3 regions of the Pseudarthrobacter sp. MDT3-1 genome follow, and region 3 is predicted to be linked to each of the others. Evidence: riboswitches for the same ligand, from Rfam matches in the RefSeq annotation. Region 3 holds a riboswitch; each other region holds the start of a gene.

The links. Region 3 has a riboswitch for thiamine pyrophosphate ahead of thiO (glycine oxidase ThiO). Riboswitches for the same ligand answer to the same signal wherever they lie in the genome.
Region 1: another riboswitch for thiamine pyrophosphate. It lies ahead of thiD (bifunctional hydroxymethylpyrimidine kinase/phosphomethylpyrimidine kinase); the one in region 3 lies ahead of thiO (glycine oxidase ThiO).
Region 2: another riboswitch for thiamine pyrophosphate. It lies ahead of ACX80X_RS04850 (ECF transporter S component); the one in region 3 lies ahead of thiO (glycine oxidase ThiO).

The regions. Positions count from the first base shown of each region.
Region 1 is NZ_JBTNDX010000006.1:143,263-150,003, reverse strand. It holds gene ACX80X_RS06760 (Rne/Rng family ribonuclease) at 1-1,492, shown strand, start outside; TPP riboswitch at 1,594-1,691, shown strand; gene thiD (bifunctional hydroxymethylpyrimidine kinase/phosphomethylpyrimidine kinase) at 1,674-3,272, shown strand; gene rplU (50S ribosomal protein L21) at 3,545-3,853, shown strand; gene rpmA (50S ribosomal protein L27) at 3,915-4,178, shown strand; gene obgE (GTPase ObgE) at 4,297-5,886, shown strand; gene proB (glutamate 5-kinase) at 5,897-6,741, shown strand, end outside.
Region 2 is NZ_JBTNDX010000004.1:187,535-194,275, forward strand. It holds gene ACX80X_RS04845 (ABC transporter ATP-binding protein) at 1-1,495, opposite strand, end outside; gene ACX80X_RS04850 (ECF transporter S component) at 1,495-2,145, opposite strand; TPP riboswitch at 2,211-2,352, opposite strand; gene ACX80X_RS04855 (heme-degrading domain-containing protein) at 2,409-2,951, shown strand; gene ACX80X_RS04860 (DUF4235 domain-containing protein) at 2,993-3,256, shown strand; gene mnhG (monovalent cation/H(+) antiporter subunit G) at 3,371-3,793, opposite strand; gene ACX80X_RS04870 (monovalent cation/H+ antiporter complex subunit F) at 3,783-4,061, opposite strand; gene ACX80X_RS04875 (Na+/H+ antiporter subunit E) at 4,058-4,603, opposite strand; gene ACX80X_RS04880 (Na+/H+ antiporter subunit D) at 4,600-6,207, opposite strand; gene ACX80X_RS04885 (Na(+)/H(+) antiporter subunit C) at 6,204-6,741, opposite strand, start outside.
Region 3 is NZ_JBTNDX010000002.1:167,019-173,759, reverse strand. It holds gene ACX80X_RS02140 (DNA-methyltransferase) at 1-46, opposite strand, end outside; gene ACX80X_RS02135 (DEAD/DEAH box helicase) at 55-1,749, opposite strand; gene ACX80X_RS02130 (RNB domain-containing ribonuclease) at 2,042-3,541, opposite strand; gene thiE (thiamine phosphate synthase) at 3,606-4,382, opposite strand; TPP riboswitch at 4,410-4,530, shown strand; gene thiO (glycine oxidase ThiO) at 4,521-5,867, shown strand; gene thiS (sulfur carrier protein ThiS) at 5,864-6,100, shown strand; gene ACX80X_RS02110 (thiazole synthase) at 6,105-6,741, shown strand, end outside.

The DNA of each region.
Region 1 (6,741 bases), on a different contig from region 3:
GGTAGTCCGTGATGTCTTCAACGAGGACTTCTCCAAGCTGATCGTCTCCGGTGAAGAGGCCTGGGACACCATCGAGGCCTACGTCACCTACGTGGCCCCGGACCTCGTGGGCCGCCTGGAAAAGTGGACCAAGGACCAGGACATCTTCGCTGCGTGGCGGATCGATGAGCAGATCCACAAGGCCCTGGAACGCAAGGTCTTCCTGCCTTCGGGCGGTTCGCTGGTCATTGACCGCACCGAAGCCATGACCGTGGTGGACGTCAATACCGGCAAGTTCACCGGCAGCGGCGGCAACCTCGAGGAAACCGTCACCAAGAACAACCTCGAGGCAGCTGAAGAAGTGGTCCGGCAGCTCCGGCTCCGCGACATCGGCGGCATCATCGTTATCGACTTCATCGATATGGTCCTCGAATCCAACCGCGACCTTGTCCTGCGCCGCATGGTGGAATGCCTGGGCCGCGACCGGACCAAGCATCAGGTGGCCGAAGTGACCTCGCTGGGCCTCGTGCAGATGACGCGCAAGCGCATGGGCACCGGGCTTCTGGAAGTCTTCGGCGAGCAGTGTGAAACCTGTGCAGGCCGTGGAATTGTCACCCACGACGACCCCGTGGAACACCGCCGCGCCAACACGGTAGCCGCGGAGCACCACGTGCAGCGGGTTGACAGCCGCCCGGAAGCCCAGCGCACCGACAGCGTGCGGACTGACAGCCAGCGCCCGGACAGCCAGCCGGGTGGCCGCACTGACCGGAAGCGCCGTCGCGGACGGGGCGGCCAGCCGCTGGAAACAGCACCGGCAGCTCCGGTGCAGATCCACACGGTCCACCCGGAAGCCAGCGATGCCGAGCGCCATGCGAAGGCGGAGGCCACGCGGGCAGCGCTTGCGAACATTGCGGCCGCGGCCCACGCTGCGCATCTGCATGACGACGAGGTGGCTCACGCATCAGCTGCCGCGGGCCGGCAGTCTGCGGCTCCGGTGCCGGCTCCGGTTGGGCAGTCCGAAACGGACTCCAACGGCCGCCCGGCCGCAGTGCTGACATTCGGCGGCGAGCAGGTGGTGCTTCCGTTCGTGGCGCACCACGATGACCAGCCGCACGCACCTGCCCTGACACTTGACCGCCTCGCGGAGGCCTTCGCCCACCTTGGTGAGCGGGCTCCTGTAGCGGAGAGCACGCCGCCGGCAGTCCAGGCAACTGAAAGCCGGGCGGCCGAACCTGCCCGCCAGCAGCAGCCAGCCGCGGCGGAGAGGGATTACTCCGATCACACCGAGGAGCCCCGCGCCCGCCGTCCCCGGCGGAACCGGAGTGCCAGCCGTGCCCAGGGCGCAGCCAACGCCACGTCCGTAGAGCATCACGAAGCCGCTCCGGCGGCTGCCGCCGGACACACCCACGCCGCCAAGGCGCCGGAGCCCGTCAAGGCTCCTGTGGCCGACAAGCCGGTTGCCGCCAACGCGCCCATCATCCTGGGCGTAGGAGTTCCGGCCTCGGAGCTCTGACCAAGCAGTAGGGCAAGCCAATACAACGGCGCCTGGATGTGCCTGTGAATCACAGGCTGCGTCCGGGCGTCCGGCGTTAAGTCGCGAGGAACGCTAGGCTGGTGACTGACACGGGGTGCCGCGCAGAGAGCCGGCTGAGATCCACACCCGTTGAACCTGTCCGGTTAGCACCGGCGAAGGGATGTCTCCTTTGGCTTCAACTTCTGTCCTTCCTCCTGCAACGCCCGCGGCGGCTCTACAGGGATCCTCAGCAACCGGGGCTGAGGTCCTGCCCGCGCCAGGCCGGACTGCCAACGTCCAGGTGCTGCGTGACGTTCCGCGGGTGCTGTCCATTGCCGGATCGGACCCTTCAGGTGGCGCCGGCGTCCAGGCCGACCTCAAAAGCATCGCGGCTCTTGGCGGCTACGGCATGGCGGCCATCACCGCACTGACAGTCCAAAACACCCGGGGGGTCCAGGCGGTTCACGTTCCGCCTGCGTCCTTCCTGGGCCAGCAGCTCGATGCCATCAGCGATGACATCACCATCGACGCGGTCAAGATCGGCATGCTGGGCGACGCTGCGGTGATAGGCGTGGTCCGCGACTGGCTGGAAAAGGTGCGTCCCGCCGTCGTCGTTCTTGATCCGGTGATGGTGGCCACAAGCGGCGACCGGCTACTGCAGGGGTCTGCCGAGGCGGCCCTGCGGGAGCTGCTCCCGCTCGCGGACCTGATCACCCCCAACCTGGCCGAACTGGCCATCCTGGTGGGGGAGCCGCAGGCGAGGGAATGGCACGACGCGCTCGGGCAGGGACAGCGGTTGTCCGCCGCGACCGGTGCCACTGTCCTGGTCAAGGGCGGCCATCTCGACGGCGGTGCGTGCCCGGATGCCCTGGTCAACGCTGCCGGGCTGCTCGCCCAGGAAGTGGTGGAAGTGAGCGGGGACAGGATCCCCACGCGCAACAGCCACGGCACCGGCTGCTCACTGTCATCGGCCATGGCCACGGCCCAGGCCCGGTTGGGGGACTGGGAAGCCGCACTACGGCAAGTGAAGCCCTGGCTGGTGGGCGCGCTGCAGGCCGCTGACCAACTTGAGGTGGGCGCGGGCAACGGCCCCATCAACCACTTCCACCACATGCAACAGGTTCCGGCAGCCGGCGAATTCGCAGAGACGCTGCGGCGGGCGTCGGAGCCGGATCTTGCAGCCATCTACGGGCTGGATTTCATCCGCGACCTGGCGGCCGGCACTTTGGCTGAGGAACAGTTCGCCTATTACCTCGCCCAGGACGCCATCTACCTCAACGGCTATTCGCGGGTCCTTGCCCGGGCCAGTGCGCTGGCGCCCACGGAAGCCGCCCAGCTGTTCTGGGCAAAGTCGGCCCAGCAATGCCTTGAGGTCGAGTCCGAACTGCACCGCACGTGGCTAAGCACCAGGACAGTGGACTCCGTCCTGGGACCTGTCACCAAGTCCTACGTGGACCACCTGCTGGCGGCCTCGGCCTCAGGCAGCTACGCGGTCCTCGTGGCGGCGGTACTGCCGTGCTTCTGGCTGTATGCCGAAGTGGGACAGACTCTCCACGCGGAGTTCCTGGCTGCGGGTGCCCCGGCAGCACATCCTTATGCCGACTGGCTGCGGGCCTATGCTGACGAGGATTTCGCCCAGGCCACGCGCTACGCCATCGACTTTGGTGACGACGCCGGTCGGAGTGCTTCCGCGGATGAACAGGCGGCGATGCTGGTGGCTTTCAGGCAGTCGTGCCGGTTCGAGGTGGAATTCTTCGACGCGCCGCGAATTCATTCCTGACTGGCTGGGGCCCGTGCGGCCTGTACGATAGTCGGGCACGGTTTTGGATTGTCAGTGCAGTACCTGCTTGTGGGTCCTATCACAGACAACCTGCCGTAACCAGCCTCATTTGCGGCCGAAGGCAAAATTAGCGTATTCTAGATCTTCGGTGCTTACGCCAACACTTGGGTTACGACCCCACGGCGTTGAGGCACAGCGAGAACCCAGCCAATTATGGAACAGGGTTCAGCACGCAAATTTAGTAATAAACGTCGAGAGAAGTGAGTTCCCAAGTGGTGTACGCGATTGTCCGCGCAGGCGGCCGCCAAGAGAAGGTTTCCGTTGGAGACTTCGTTACCCTGAACCGCGTCCCCGGTGGAGCCGGCAGCACCTTTGAGTTGCCCGCACTGCTCCTGGTAGACGGTGACAAAGTCACCTCTGCTGCTGCGGACCTGGCCAAGGTAACGGTTACGGCTGAGATCCTCGAAGACCTCCGTGGTCCGAAGATCGTCATCCAGAAGTTCAAGAACAAGACCGGTTACAAGAAGCGCCAGGGTCACCGTCAGGAATTGACCAAGGTCAAGATCACGGGTATCAAGTAACTCTTCGTTACTGTTCAGGTTCTTCAGCAGATTCCCCAGAATTTAAAGGCAGGCATTTCAAATGGCACATAAAAAAGGCGCGAGTTCCACTCGCAACGGTCGTGACTCCAACGCCCAGTACCTCGGCGTCAAGCGCTTCGGCGGCCAGGTAGTTTCCGCAGGCGAGATCATCGTTCGCCAGCGTGGCACCCACTTCCACCCGGGCGCCGGCGTTGGACGTGGCGGCGACGACACACTGTTCGCACTGGCCCCGGGAGCTGTCCAGTTCGGCACCCGCCGCGGTCGCCGCGTTGTTAACATCGTTGCTGCTGCAGCTGCAGAGTAACAAATAGTTCTGAAGCGGTGGAGCGGGCCATTTTGGTCCGCTCCACTGTTCTTTTAACCGCATTACAATCGTCTTGTCGCCTTTGGGCGTACAGGAAAACAGCACTGAGGAGATCCACGTGGCGAGCTTTGTAGACCGGGTAGTACTGCACGTATCCGGCGGTACCGGCGGCCACGGGTGTGTCTCTGTCCACCGGGAGAAGTTCAAGCCCCTGGGCGGTCCCGACGGCGGCAACGGCGGCGACGGCGGCGATGTCATCCTGCGCGTTGATCACCAGACCACCACGCTGCTTGACTACCACCACGCCCCGCACCGCCATGCCACCAACGGTGGCCCCGGCATGGGTGACTGGCGGGGTGGCAAGAGCGGCGAGACCCTCATCCTGCCCGTACCGGACGGCACCGTGGTCAAGTCCAAGGACGGCACCGTCCTGGCGGACCTGGTCGGCGAAGGCGCCGAGTATGTGGCGGCCGCCGGCGGCCTGGGCGGCCTGGGCAATGCTTCGCTGTCCTCGCAGAAGCGCCGTGCCCCGGGCTTCGCCCTGCTGGGCATCGAGGGTGACGCCCGTGACATTGTGCTGGAACTGAAGTCCATCGCCGACATCGCGCTGGTGGGTTTCCCCTCTGCCGGCAAATCCAGCCTGATCGCGGCCATGTCCGCCGCGCGGCCCAAGATCGCCGATTACCCCTTTACCACGCTGATCCCGAACCTGGGTGTTGTCCAGTCCGGCGATGTCCGCTTCACCATTGCGGACGTCCCGGGCCTCATCGAGGGCGCCAGCGAAGGCAAGGGTCTTGGCCACCACTTCCTGCGCCACGTGGAGCGCTGCGCCGCCCTGGTGCACGTGCTGGACTGCGGCACGCTTGAATCGGACCGTGACCCTTTGGCGGACCTGGCCATCATCGAGGCCGAGCTGGAAAAATACTCCGTGGATATGAGTTATGCCGGTGCCGACGGCGAAGTGGTTCCGCTAAACCACCGTCCGCGCCTGGTGGCCCTGAACAAGGTGGACCTCCCGGACGGCAAGGACATGGCTGAATTTGTCCGCCCGGAACTGGAGTCACGCGGCTACCGGGTCTTCGAAATCTCGGCTACCAGCCACGAGGGTCTCCGCCAGCTCGGCTTCGCCATGGCGGAAATCGTCCAGGCTGCCCGTGCCGCCCTCGCAGCCGCCCCGCCCAAGGTCCAGCCTCCCGTTCTGCGGCCCCGCGCCGTCAACGAATCCGGCTTCAAGATCCGCCGCGAGGAAAAGAACCTCGAGCCGCTCTTCCGCGTCCTGGGCGACAAGCCCGTCCGCTGGGTTAAGCAGACCGACTTCACCAACGAGGAAGCCATCGGCTATCTCGCCGACCGCCTGGCGAAGCTCGGCGTCGAAAACGAACTGTTCAAGCAGGGCGCCGTGCCCGGTGACACCGTGGTGATCGGCGAGGACGACGGCGTTGTCTTCGACTGGGAGCCCACCATGATGGCCGGTGCAGAACTGCTGGCGGCACCGCGTGGCACCGACGTCCGCTTCGCCGACATCGGCGACCGGCCCACCCGCGGGCAGAAGCGGGACGAGCAGGTGGAACGCCGTGAGGCCAAGGCCGCCGCCCGCGCCGAGCTCGAGGCAGAGCGCAAGGCCGGGATCTGGACCGAATCGGTCAGCGGGCGCCGCGCCGCCAAGCCTGTCACTGAGAGTGGGCTGGGCGTTGAAGATGACGAGTGAGGCCGCTGAAATGACCGAAGAGTCCGCAGTAATCATCGAGGAACCCAAAGACGACCGCAGTGTGCTCGCCCGGGCCCGCCGGATCGTTGTCAAAGTAGGGTCGTCGTCGCTGACCAGCATCAAGGGCGGCATCTCGGAAGAGTCCCTGACCGCCCTCTCAGATGTCTTGGCCGCCAAACATAACGCCGGCACGGAAATTATCCTGGTTTCTTCGGGAGCCATTTCCGCAGGGCTTGCGCCCCTCGGCCTGGTGAAGCGTCCGCGTGACCTCGCGACCCAGCAGGCCGCCGCCAGCGTGGGCCAGGGCCTGCTCATGGCGCGCTACACGCACGCGTTCGGCGCCCACGGCGTCACGGTCAGCCAGGTGCTGCTGACCGCAGATGACCTCATGCGTCGTAGCCACCACGCGAACGCGTTCCGTGCACTGAACCGCCTCCTCAACCTCGGCGTTGTGCCGGTGGTCAATGAAAACGACACGGTCGCCACGCACAAGATCCGTTTCGGCGACAACGACAGGCTCTCAGCGCTCGTGGCCCATCTGGTCCGTGCTGACGCCCTGATCCTGCTGTCCGACGTCGACTCGATATACGACGGCCCGCCCGCCAAGGGCGCCAAGCGCATTTCCCAGGTGGACGGCCCCGGAGATCTTGAGGCAGTGACTATCGGGAAGCCGGGCAAGGCAGGCGTAGGCACCGGCGGCATGCAGACTAAAGTCGAGGCTGCCATCATGGCCGCCGACTCCGGCATCCCGGCGCTGGTCACGTCCACAACCAACGCCGCAGCCGCCCTGGCCGGTGAGGACGTGGGGACCTGGTTCACCGTGAACAGCGGCCGGAAGTCCGTGCGGATGATGTG
Region 2 (6,741 bases), on a different contig from region 3:
CGGAAACCACTGAGGTCCCGGCGTCGAGCAGTTCCGAGAGGAACGATGCGAGCTCGGCCCAGGTGTTGGCATCCTGGCCGAACGTCGGCTCGTCGAGCACCAGCACACGAGGGTGGGCCGCGAGGACGGTGGCCACCGACAGGCGCCGCTTTTCGCCACCGGACAGCGTGTACGGATTGGCGTCCACCAGGTGCGTCAGGCGCAGCCGTTCCAGCAGCTCATCAACCCGTTCCTCGCCATGTCCCAGATGCCGCGGACCGAACATCAGCTCGTCCAGCACACGGCCGGTGACAAACTGGTGCTCAGGCTCCTGGAAGACGGTTCCGATGCGGGAAATCAGCTGGTTGGCTTTCCATTTGAAGGGATCGATCCCGGCCCCCTCGGAGAGCTCGACGGCGGCCGACACCTTTCCCGCCACCGGCGCAAGAAGTCCGGCGAGCGTCAGCGCAAACGTTGACTTTCCGGCGCCGTTGGGCCCCGTGACGGTGAGTGCCTGGCCGGAACGGACCAGGGCCGTGATGCCCTGCTGCACCGGTACGGGCGGGATCGTCCGGAAGCCGCGGCGCCGCGGACGCTCGCGGGAGACGGCAAGGTCCTCGGCCGCCAGCAGCAGGTCACCTGAGCCTGCGGACACGCGGCGGCGGGTTGCCGGAACATAGCCCGGCACCCAGACACCCGCGCCGATCAGCATGTCCCGCGCCTCCACAAGCACCTGGTCCGGCGGCCCGTCCAGCAGGACTGCGGACGTAGCGGGGGAAGCAGCGGAACCCGCTGCCGAGCCCGGCTGCAGCACCACAATCCGGTCCACCAGGTCCTTCCAGACGGACACACGGTGTTCCACCACAACGAGGGTGGCTCCGGTTTTGTCCAGGCAGCGGCCCACGGCGTCGCGGACTTCCAGCACGCCGGCGGGATCCAGGTTCGCGGTGGGCTCATCCAGCAGGATCAGCCCGGGCCGCATCGCGAGGATCCCGGCCAGCGCCAGGCGCTGCTTCTGCCCGCCGGACAGGGCCGACGTCGGGTGGTCCAGCGGGAGCCCGCCGGCGTTCAAACCGCCGCCCCCGGCACTTCGCAGCCCGACGTCGTCGAGCGCTTCATGGACGCGGCGCCAGATCTCGTCCCGCGGAACGGCGAGGTTCTCGGCGCCGAAGGCGACGTCGTCGCCCAGGCGCGAAAGAACCACCTGCGTTTCCGGATCCTGCTGCATCAGTCCCGAGCGGCCGCGCTGCCCGCGCGGCACCACACCGTCGATCAGCAGCGAACCGGTTTCGTCGGCGTCGTCCCCTTCATCCCCCAGCACTCCTGCGAGCGCATGCAGCAGCGTTGACTTGCCCGCGCCCGATGGGCCCAGCAGCAGCACCCGCTCGCCGGGAGCGATGTCGAGGTCGAGCCCCCGGACGGCGGGGGCGGAACGTCCGGCATGCCACCAGCCCCAGCCACGGGCGGACACCGCGGCGGGGCGTACTCCGGAAGCGCCGGCGTCGGAAGCGGTCATCAGTTGAAGACGGGCTCCGAAGCTGCCTTCCGGGATGCGAACGAGCTCAGCACGCCGGTCCTGGCCAGGCCGCGGGTGGCGATCCAGGACAGCGCGCCCGCAATCACCGCGCCGGAGATGGTGCAGAACGCGATGTACGCGAGCTTGTCGGCGGGCTCGTAGGCGATGTTCCAGCCCCACGGCAGGAACGAGTCATTGAGGCCGCAGAACAGGCCCGCGCCGGCACCGGCCAGCAGCGCGGCGATGAGGTTGTACTTCTGGTGCAGGAAGGACTTGAACCGGAAGTTGCCGTACACCAGCAGGAAGAACACCAGTTCGGCGCCCAGGCCCTGGAGGAGTCCGGAGATCAGCACGGTGGCGCCGTACTGCGAGCCCATGATGAGTTCGCCGGTGGCGGCCACCGCTTCGCAGAAGAGCGCCGCGCCGGGTTTGCGGATGATGAGCATGCCCAGCACTGCCGGGATCATCCAGCCACCGGCGATCAGGCCGGTCAGCGGGGGGTAAACGGCGTTCATGGGGGCGGAGACGATGCCGGCGCCCTGGGACCAGGCCCAGAAGATCACGCCGCCGGTGATGGCGATGAGCGCCGCCACCACGATGTCCACAACACGCCAGGTATTGCCGGTCTTTTTGATTGCTGCAGTTGTCATTTTGGTCCTCCTGAGGAACAGGAGGGGAAAGTGCCCCGGCGTGCGGCGCTGCCGCCGTTTCCGGACACTTCGAGAACTCGACTCCCTTGCGCCGGTACTAACCGGATCAGGTTCGAGGGTCTGCGGCTGTCCGCACTCTCAGCGCCCACCTGCGGTTCCCTGGCAATGCCAGTGATGTCCGACGGCGGCGCTCCCCTGTCGTAATAAATCTGCCCTGATGGGCGTGCTCCAGTTTACACCGCGGGCGGGGTAGATTGTGGGCCATGACTGCCAACAACCCGACTGTGACTGCGTTCAATCCCGATTCGACAGTGCCCCAGCCGGCGGGGCTGCTTGAGGCCCTGATTGCCCGGGTCGAAGCCGAGATCAACGAGCTGCAGTTTCCGCATTTCAGCAAGGACGACTCCCTCAACCTCGGGCTGCTCCTGGTGGAGCTGGGCAAGAGCCGGAAGCTGCCCATCGCGATCGACATCACCAAGGGTGACCAGGTCCTGTTCCACGTGGCCTTGGACGGCGCCACCCCGGACAACGAGCACTGGGTCCGGGCCAAGCAGCGCACCGCCGCCAGGTATGAGATCCCGTCGCTGCTGGCGGGCCTCCGCGGCAGGCTGCACGGCGGCCGGATCGAGGACCACGGCTGGTTCGACGAGTCCACCTATGCCCCGCACGGCGGCTGCTTCCCGGTCTACGTCACCGGTGTGGGTGCAGTGGCCACGGTAACGGTCTCGGGCCTGCCCCAGCAACAGGACCATGATCTCGTGGTGGAGGCCCTGCGGGAGATTCTGGAGTCCATGCATGCGGGTTAGGCTAAAGACAATCCCGGATCCGCTCAAAAGGAGTTCAACGAATGAACCTGTTCATCAAGCTGCTCGGCACTGCAATCAGCCTCGGCGCCGGATTCGTCGGCACCAAGATGGTCAATACCGTATGGGAAAAGTCCACCGGCCGGAAGCCCCCGACCGGCAGGGATGAAGACACCCCCACGAGCCTTCGCTCGGCGCTGACGTTCGCGCTCATCTCGGCCTCGGTCAGCACTATCATCCAGGTGCTCGCCAACCGCGGCACGCAGCGGGCCATCACCCGCTTCGCCAAGTCCCAGGACATCGTCTGACCGCATCACCATCCCCTGAGTTTCACCGTCCAGCTAATCGGTTCAAACCGGCCGAGATGCCCGCAGTATCTGGAAGGTGAACTCACAAGGGACGCTGGGGGCTGCGCGTGACGCTCAGTCCCGCCGGCCGCCGTCAGACGCTTCATCCCTGGACGACTCATCCCGGGCCGACTGGGCCGCCTTCTGAACCACGGCCTCGAGTTCATCGGAGCTGAGCAGCTCGCGGTGCAGGTGTTTGGTGCGGTACCCGGCGCGGCCCACCATATGGGCGGAAATCGGCACCGTCAGCAGCTGGAAAATCCAGGCCACCAGCAGCACCGGCCACACCCACCAGCTGCGCAGCTGCAGGCCGATCGCCGCCAGGAGCAGGAACAGACCCAGCACCTGGGGCTTGGTGGCCGCGTGCATGCGGCTCAGCAGATCCGGGAAGCGGAGCAGGCCCACAGCGGCGGCGAGCGACATAAGGGCACCCACCACCAGGAACACCGCCGAGACGGTGTCGATGACATTGTCAACCACGCTGGCCTCAGGATTCATTGGCTTGCTCCCGCCGGTCGGCCACGAAGCGCGCAACGGTCACCGAACCGATGAAGCCAACCACGGACAGCGCCACCAGCAGCATCAGGTTGTTCAGGTGCCGGTTAACGGCCATGTCGATGCACAGGGCAGCGCCGAGGATTGCGAGCAGGACGTCGGAGGCCAGCACCCGGTCCAGCAGCGACGGGCCGCGGGAGATCCTGATGATGGCTCCTGCCGCCGCCAGCGAAAGAATGACTGCCGTGACAGCCAGGACGGTCTGCATCATGCTGCGGCCTCCTGCCGGATTGCTTCGAGTTCTTCGCGGGTGCCCATGATCCTGATCAGGCCCGCTTCGATGGAGCGGACTTCCTTGCGCAGGCTTTCCACTTCTTCCGGGCTGCTGACGTTGAGCGCGTGGAGGTAGAGGGTGGACGTTGACCGGTCCACTTCCACCACCAGGGAGCCCGGGATCAGCGAGATCACGTGCCCGGTGGCGGTGACCATCAGGTCCTGGTGGCTCCGCAACGGAACAGCGACGACGGCGTTGATGACCCGCGGGCCGCGGACCGCCGCCAGGTACATGACCTCGACGCTGGCTGCCGCCACCCTGCCCAGGAAACGCAGGGCAAATGGCACTGCATAAAGAATGTTGAACCGGCCGCTGAGTTCCACCGGCGGCAGATAGAATATCCGGGCCACGAGCACCGCCAGCAACGCGCCGAAGAGCAGGTTGCCGGGGCTGAAGTCCTGCCACAGGGCGCCCCAGACAAGCACCAGCCATACCAGCAGGGGCAGTTCCTGGCGGAGGGAAATCCGGCGGCGGCTCATTTGCCCCCACCGTTTTTCAGGGCCAGCGGGGGAACGTCCGTGTCCTCGCCCAGCACGGCCTGGATGTAGGCGGACCGGTCCAGCATTTCGTGGGCGGCCTGGTCCGAGACTGTGAACAGCGGGCCCGCGAAAACAGTGAGCGAGACGCCCAGGACCACCAGGCCCAGGGTTGAGCCCACCATGGTGCGGGGCAGCAGCGTGACGTTCTTGCGGCCGGCCCGGCTGCCGGTGTCCGAATCCTCCGGCTCGGCCAGCAGGACGGGGTCCGGGTGCTCGGCGTCCGAGGGCTTGCGCCAGAAGGCGCGGTTCCAGACGCGCGCGACGGCCAGCAGGGTCAGGAGGCTGGTGACCACACCGCCGATCACCAGGGCGTAGGCCAGGGGTGTGCCCAGTTCGATGCCCGCCTGGATGAGCCCCACTTTCCCCAGGAAACCGGAGAACGGCGGGATCCCGGCAAGGTTCATGGCGGGGATAAAGAACAGCAGGGCCAGGATGGGTGACAGCTTGGCGAGGCCCGCCAGCCGGTCCACGGATGAACTGCCGCCACGGCGTTCAATCAGCCCGGTGACCAGGAACAAGCTTGTTTGGATGGTGATGTGGTGGGCCACGTAGAACACGGCGGCACCCAGTCCGGCCACCGAAGACATGGCCAGGCCGAACACCATGTATCCGATGTGGCTGACCAAGGTGAAGGACAGCAGACGCTTGATGTCGCTCTGGGCCAGGGCGCCCAGGATTCCCACCACCATGGTCAGCAGCGCCGCCACCATCAGCGGCGTGTCCAGGCTGTCACCGGGAAACAGCAGGGTTTCGGTACGCACCATCGCATAGACGCCCACCTTGGTCAGCAGGCCCGCGAACACGGCCGTGACCGGCGCAGGGGCGGTGGGATAGGAGTCCGGCAGCCAGAAGGACAACGGAAAAACGGCCGCCTTGATGCCGAAGGCCACCAGGAGCATGACATGGAGCAGGGTGCGGGTTCCTTCGTCCAGGTCCGCGAGCTTGACGGCGAGATCGGCCATGTTCACGGTGCCGGTGGCCCCGTAAACCATGGCGATGGAGATCAGGAACAGCACCGAGGACACCACGGACACCACCACGTAGGTGACGCCGGCGCGGATGCGGGGGCCGGTCCCACCCAGGGTCATCAGGACATAGCTTGCCGTCAGCAGGATTTCGAAGCCGACATAGAGGTTGAAAAGATCCCCGGACAGGAACGCGTTGGACACTCCGGCCACAAGGATGAGGTAGGTGGGGTGGAAGATCGACACCGGGGCGTCCCGGTCGCCGTCGGCCATTCCCTGCCCGGTGGCGTAGACCAACACAGCGAGGCTAATGGCCGACGACACCACGAGCATGAGGGACGAGAACTGGTCCACCACCATCGTGATGCCCCACGGCGGCAGCCAGCCACCGATGTTCACGGCAGCCGTTCCGCCGTCCCACACCGACGCCAGCAGCAGGCACTCCAGCAGGAGCGTCAGGGACAGCACGCCGATGCTCACCGCGCGCTGCGCGCGGGAGTGCCGGATCAGCAGGAAGGCCAGGGCGGCACCGAGGATGGGAAGTACGACGGCGAGCGGGGCAAAGCTTGCCATGTTCACTTCACACCTCCTTCGGGACCAGGGGTTACGTTCTGCGAGCCGGGTTGCTCTTCGGCGGCGGCGTCCCAGGCAGAAATCTCCTTGGCACCGGCGGTGACGGAACCGGCCTCATCCGGGCCGTCCGCCGCCGTGGGGTGATCTGAGACCGTGCTCCCGTCGCCGCCCAGCATGGTTAGGGGAAACTCGGAAGTTTCGGCCGGGATCGGGGTGTCGTCCTCGGCGTCGAAGCGGGGCGTCTCGGCGACGCGGAGGTCCTCGATGTCGTCCTGGATCTCGTCCTGGCGGGCCAGGACCCACGTGCGGTAGATGATGCCGAGCATAAAGGCCGTCACGGCGAAGGAGATCACGATCGACGTGAGGATCAGGGCCTGCGGCAGCGGGTCCGCGTACTCATGCGCGCCGGTGGCCTTGTTGTACAGGGGCGCCAGGCCGGCATAGCCGCCGGTGGCCAGGATCAGCAGGTTGGTGGCGTTGGCCAGCAGCATCAGCCCGAGCAGCACCCGGGTGAGGCTGCGTTCCAGGATCAGGTAGATG
Region 3 (6,741 bases):
GAACCACCAGGTTGCTGCCGTCCGGCGCCCAGACGGTGTCAGTCATCGAGGCTGTTATGCCTCGGTGCTGCGCTGCTGCGGGCCGTTGTCGGCACCGGCCACCACTTCGCCGTTGCGGCGGCGGGTGCGGGTCCGGCTGCGGCGGGCACGGGGGTCCACTTCGCCTTCGGCCGGAGCCGCAGCAACCGGTTCGGGGGCAGGGCTGGTGCCGGCGGTCGCCGCATCAGAGGTACGACGACGGCGGTCACCGGAGCGTCCGCCGGGCTCGCTGGTGCGGCGGCTGCTGCTGTCGCGAGCACCGGAGCGGCCGGCGTCGCGGCTGTTGTCGCGCCCGCCATCACGGGCGCCGCTGGGACGGGTGTTCTTTTTGCCGGTCTCGCCCAGGTCCTCGAGGACCTCGGCGTCGACGCCGGCCAGCACGCGCTTGTTGCGGGGCAGGCGGCCCTTGGTGCCTTCCGGGATGTCCAGCTCTTCGTACAGGTGCGGCGACGAGGAGTACGTTTCCACGGGCTCCGGAACGCTGAGTCCCAGGGCCTTGTTGATCAGGCCCCAGCGCGGCATGTCGTCCCAGTCAACGAAGGTCACTGCTGTGCCCTTGTTGCCGGCGCGGCCGGTGCGGCCCACCCGGTGCAGGTAGATCTTTTCGTCTTCAACGCACTGGTAGTTGATGACGTGCGTGACGTCGTCGACGTCGATGCCGCGGGCGGCGACGTCAGTGGCCACCAGGACGTCCACCTTGTTGTTGCGGAAGGCACGGAGCGCCTGCTCGCGGGCGCCCTGGCCCAGGTCACCGTGGATGGCGGCGGCGGCGAAGCCGCGGTCCACGAGCTCCTCGGCAACCTTCGCGGCGGTGCGCTTGGTTTTGGTGAAAATGATGGTCCGGCCGCGGCCGCGTGCCTGCAGGATGCGGGCAACGACCTCGATCTTGTCCATGCTGTGCGCACGGTAGATGAGCTGACGGATGTCGCGCTTGGTGAGGCCCTCGTCGTCCGGATCAGCGGCCCGGATGTGGGTGGGCTGCGTCATGTAGCGGCGGGCCATGGCGATGACCGGGCCGGGCATGGTGGCAGAGAACAGCAGGGTCTGGCGGACTGCAGGGGTACCGGCGATGAGGGTTTCCACGTCCGGCAGGAAGCCGAGGTCCAGCATTTCGTCGGCCTCGTCAAGGATGACCATCTTGACGTTCTTCAGGACCAGGTGCTTCTGCTTGTAGAGGTCGATGAGGCGGCCGGGAGTACCGACAACTACCTCGACGCCGTTCTGCAGGGCCTCCACCTGGGGCTCGTAGGCACGGCCGCCGTAGATGGTGGTGATACGGGCGTTCCGCTTGCGGGAAGCGTTCTGGAGATCATTGGCCACCTGGACGGCCAGCTCGCGCGTGGGCACGATAACCAGGGCCTGCGGTGCACCCGGAACGGCGAGCTTGTCGTAGCCGGCGTCGTCCGGACCCACCACGCGCTGCAGCGCGGGAATGCCGAAGCCGAGGGTCTTGCCGGTGCCGGTCTTGGCCTGCCCGATGATGTCGTGGCCCGAAAGCGCCACCGGCAGGGTCATGGCCTGGATGGGGAAGGGGTGGGTGATCCCGGCGTCGGCGAGGGACTCCACGATGTCGGCGCGGACGTTGTAGTCAGCGAAGGATTTCTCCTCGATCTCGTGCGGCTTCTCGTCCGAGATGATGGTTTCTTCAGGTTCGATCGTCTCGATGCCGGAGTCGTCAGTCAGGATCTGGTGGGTATGCAATTCACTCACAGGGGAGTTTCCTTATTCATTCGGGCATTGGCGCTGCCTGCTCAACGGGCCGGCCAAAGTGGCCGTTCCGGAGCACGCTCGAAGCGCGCAAGCAAATCCAGTGGAAGCCGATCGCGGGCTATCAAAATGCTGGCACTGGTGACCAACGGGTGCATCTCAAGATCGCGTAGGGGCGGGCTTGTTGAATTCAAATCAAGGAAATCAACGACCGGGCATCCATATCTACTTCTTCAGTCTAGCCGCACGGACCCTGAATCCCGGCTTTGGGCCGATCAGGCAGCGCGGAAATCGTTCAGGCCAGCAGCTCGAAGTGGACCTCGCGGGCGGCGATATCGGACGAGATCAGGCGGACCCGCACTTTGGTGCCGGATTCCAGGTCGCCGCCGCACCGGGCCGTCACGGCGGGTTCGGCGATCTGGATGATCCCCGAGGGGCCGTTTCCATTTTTTGCGGCTCCGTTCTTGGTGCCGTTGCCGTTTTTCCCGTTGCCGTTGTCCTTCTGCGGCTTGGAGCCGGAAATCACGATCGCCTCGAACTCCTGGCCCACATGGGTGACCAGGAGTGCGGCCTCCACGGTGTCCAGCGCCATGCGTTCCATCCGCGATGCCAGCTGGTCGGATCCGGCCATGATCTCCGGCAGGGACGGCAGGGCTTCCCGAGCCCAGGCCGGTACAGGCTTGCCATTGCTCAGGGCTTCGCAGATCACCAGGACAAAACGGTCGATCAGACGCCGGAGCGGTGCCGTGGTGTGGGCATAGGCAGCGCCGATGGCGGACTGGATGGCGTCTTTCGGGACTGTGCCGTCGAACGCCGTGTAGCTGGCACCGCGGAACAGCATGCCGGCGGAGTGCAGGATGGCCAGTTGCCGGGGTTCGGTCGGGTCAAGGCTGCGGAGGTATTCGCCGTAGCTGATCTTGCCGTCCCACGGCTTGCCCAATGCCTCAGTCTGGAGACGGAAGTGACGCAGGGAGCGCTCGTCCGGGGCGGGCATGGTGCGCAGGATGCCCACTTCTCCCGCCAGCATCAGGTCTGCCGCCGCCATCCCCGTCATCAGGGAGATCTGGGCGTTCCAGTCCTCCACCGGAAGCTGCGGCGCCGCGGCAATCCGGTAGCCGCCGTCGGGCAGCTGCACGATTTCCTGCTCGGGCATGTTCAGGCTGGCGCCGCCACGCTGCCGCTCCAGTTCAACGCGCTTGAGGCCCACTTCCTTCAGGAGCTGCAGGACAGGGCCGGCCGTCCCGGCGTCGAATTCGGCCTGGACTCCCTTGTAGCTCAGCTTGGCCCGGCTCCGGATGGTGGCCCTCTGGACGCTCACAGTGGAGACCTGCGCGGCGTCGTTCAGCCCGAACTCCCAGACGTAGGCGGAACACAGCTGGCCGGCCAGAAGGCTGCCTGCCCCTTCGCTGATGACTTCCGGGTGCAGCGGGATACGGCCGTCAGGGGCGTAGAACGTCTGGCCGCGGCGCCGGGTCTCTGCGTCCAGTCCGCCTCCGGGGCGGACAAAGGACGGCACGTCAGCGATGGCGTAAAGCACCCGGTAGCCAGTGCCCGCACGCTCGATGAACAGCGCCTGGTCCAGGTCAGTGGACGACGCCGGATCGATAGTGAGGAACGCCACTTCCGTCAGGTCAGCACCCGGCAACTCGTGCGCGGCCACTGCCGCTTCCGCGTCCCGGACCGCCTCCGCCGGGTAGGGCCCCGGCAGTTCCAGCTCGGTCCGCAGGGCGCTCAGCGCCGCCGCGAGGTCGTTCGTCTGCTCGTGGACATTGGGGGCCAACCTATGATGTGACACGAAAATCAGGTTAGCTCGATTTCCACGGATCGTGCACGCCCGCCGCCCGCCACGCGGTGGATTGTCAGGATGCGCCGGCGTCCAGGGCCGCCAGAAGTGCCACGGCCGCCGCTGCGGGGTCCGAGGCTTCGGTGATGGCACGCACCACAACAATCCTGCCGGCGCCGGCCTCCACCACCTGCTCCACGTTGCCGAGATCGATGCCTCCGATGGCAAACCAGGGCAGCGTGGCCTGGGTGCCACCGGCAGCGCGGACGGCTTCGGCCGCGTACCGCACCAGGTCAAGGCCGACGGCGGCCCGGCCCGGTTTCGTCGGCGTGGCCCAGACCGGTCCTACGCAGAAGTAGTCCAGGCCGCCTTGGTCAGTCAGCCCACCGGACAGCCGGATGGCCCCTTCGATCTGCTCGGCGGTGTGCGTGGAAAGGCCGATCGCGGCTGGTGCCCCGAGCAGCGTGCGGGCGGAAGCGACCGGCAGATCCTTCTGCCCGATGTGGAAGACGGGGGCGCCGGACAGCAGCGCGATATCGGCACGGTCATTGACTGCCCACAGCTTTCCGTGGCGTTCGGCCGCGGCCTGAAGCACGGCCAGCAGCTCCAGCTCCTCGGCTGCCTCGATGGCCTTGTCCCGGAGCTGGATGATGTCCACGCCGCCGGCAAACGCCGCGTCCACAAACTCGCCAAAGTCCCCGCGGTCCCGGCGCGCGTCGGTGCACAGGTACAGCTTGACGCTGTGCGGGAGGCCGGTGTTTGTGCCGCCGGCGGGGTCTGTTCCGGTCAAGGATTCGGGAGCGGCGGAGGGGGCGGAGGGCGTGCCTGCAGCGGCGAAGGATTGCGCGTTCATGGAATCCAGCCTAAGTCCCCTAAACTGGGCGGGTACTGCGGGAGCCCGTTGCAGCCGTCACAAAGCGGCCGGGCTGAGAGGGCGTCAGAGCCGACCGCTTGACCTGATCCGGCTAGTACCGGCGTAGGGAAGGAACATATGCCCCCCGCAATAAGCAGCCCACCTGAGCCTGCACCAGCCAGCCCGGCCACCGCCCTGCACGCGGACGTGGCCGTCATCGGCGGCGGAGTCATCGGCCACGCCATAGCCTGGGAAGTCCGGCGGTCCGGCCGTTCCGTCGTGCTGATCGATGACGCGCCCGGCAACGGCGCCAGCTGGGCAGCCGCCGGCATGCTGGCCCCTGTGAGCGAACTGCACTACCAGGAGGAAGACCTCCTTGAGCTGATGCTGGCATCCTCCGGCCTGTGGCCTGCCTTTGCGGCGGACCTCGCCCTGGCCGGGGCTGGTGATACGGGATATCTGACGACGCCGACCCTCGCCATCGGCGCGGACGCTGCGGACCGCCGGGCACTGATGGACCTCCGGGCCGTGCAGCAGGCCAGCGGCCTGGTGGTGGAACCCCTGACTGTCCGTGAGGCCAGGACCAGGGAATCCCTGCTCAGCCCGGCCATATCCTGCGCCCTGGACATCCCCGCCGACCACCAGGTGGATCCGCGGAAACTCGTGGCGTGCCTCCAGGAAGTCCTGGCCATCCACGAACCGGGAGAAGGAACAGCCGTGGCAGGGGCCCGCGCGGGATTCGCCGTTGACCAACGTGCCGCTGCCCTGCTCTGGGAGGACGGCCGCGTCATCGGCGTGAAGCTCGCCCACGGCGGAACTGTCCAGGCCCGGGAGACCATCGTGGCCAACGGATTGCAGGCGGGGTCGCTGGCTGGCCTGCCGGGTGGGCTGCACCTGCCCCTGCGGCCCGTCTACGGTGACATCCTGCGGCTGGCTGTTCCGCGGCACCTGCGCCCGCTCCTCACCTCCACTGTCCGCGGAATGGTCCATGGTGTGCCGGTCTACATCGTTCCCCGGCAGGACGGCACGGTGGTGATCGGGGCTACGCAGCGAGAAGACGCGCTCGCCGGGACGGGCGACGCCGCTGTCTCGGCGGGCGGCGTCTACCAGTTGCTGCGGGACGCCCAGGTCCTGGTGCCGGCCGTCTCGGAGCTTGAACTCCTGGAATGCACAGCGCGGGCAAGGCCAGCGACCCCCGACAACGCGCCTCTCCTCGGCCGCGTACCGGTTTCCGCGCCACGGACGGGGAACACAGCGGACATTGCCGGGCTGATGATTGCCACCGGATTCTTCCGACACGGAGTGCTGCTTGCTCCGGCGGCGGCGGCCACCTGCCGGGAACTGCTGGATGGCCGGAAGGACCCGCGATGGGGGGCCCTCAGCCCGGCCCGCTTTTCAGGAGAGCACCACGTAGCCGGCACACAGGCCCCACGCAAGGACATCAGCAGCACGAAGGACCTCGACCCACAAAAGGAATCAGCATGAACATCACCCTCAACGGCTCGCGCCATTCCGTGACGGACGACGCCTCCATCACCACCCTCATCAGCCAGATCACTGGCCGTCCCCTCGCGGCCAACGGCCAGGCAACAGACGGGCAGAAACTCGGCGTCGCCGTCGCCCATAACTCCGAAGTAGTACCCCGCAGCCAGTGGTTCGTTACGGCGCTCGCCGAAGGTGACGACGTCGAACTGGTCACAGCAGTCCAGGGAGGCTGACACCATGACAGTAACCAGCAACATCAGCACACATAACCGTCCCGAGGCCGCAGACAGGCTGGTCATCGACGGCGTCGAGCTCGGCTCCCGCCTCATCATGGGCACCGGTGGCGCCCCCAGCCTCGACGGGCTGGGGGCAGCCCTCCTGGCGTCCGGAACCGAGCTGACCACAGTGGCCATGCGGCGCTATTCGCCGGCTGAATCGGGGTCCCTTTTCCAGCTCCTGGTGGACCACGGGATCCGGATCCTGCCCAACACCGCCGGCTGCTTCACCGCCCGGGACGCGGTCATGACAGCGGAACTGGCCCGCGAAGCGCTGGAAACCGACTGGATCAAGCTGGAAGTCATCGCCGACGAACAGACCCTGCTGCCGGACGCCGTGGAATTGGTGGATGCTACGGAACGGCTTGTTAACCGGGGCTTCAAAGTGTTCGCCTACACCAACGATGACCCGGTCCTGGCCCTGCGGCTGGAAAACCTGGGTGCCACCGCGGTTATGCCGCTCGGAGCGCCCATCGGCACCGGCCTGGGAATCCTGAATCCACACAACATCGAACTGATCGTCTCGCGCGCCTCGGTGCCCGTGGTGCTGGACGCCGGCATCGGCACGGCATCCGACGCCGCCCTGGCCATGGAGCTTG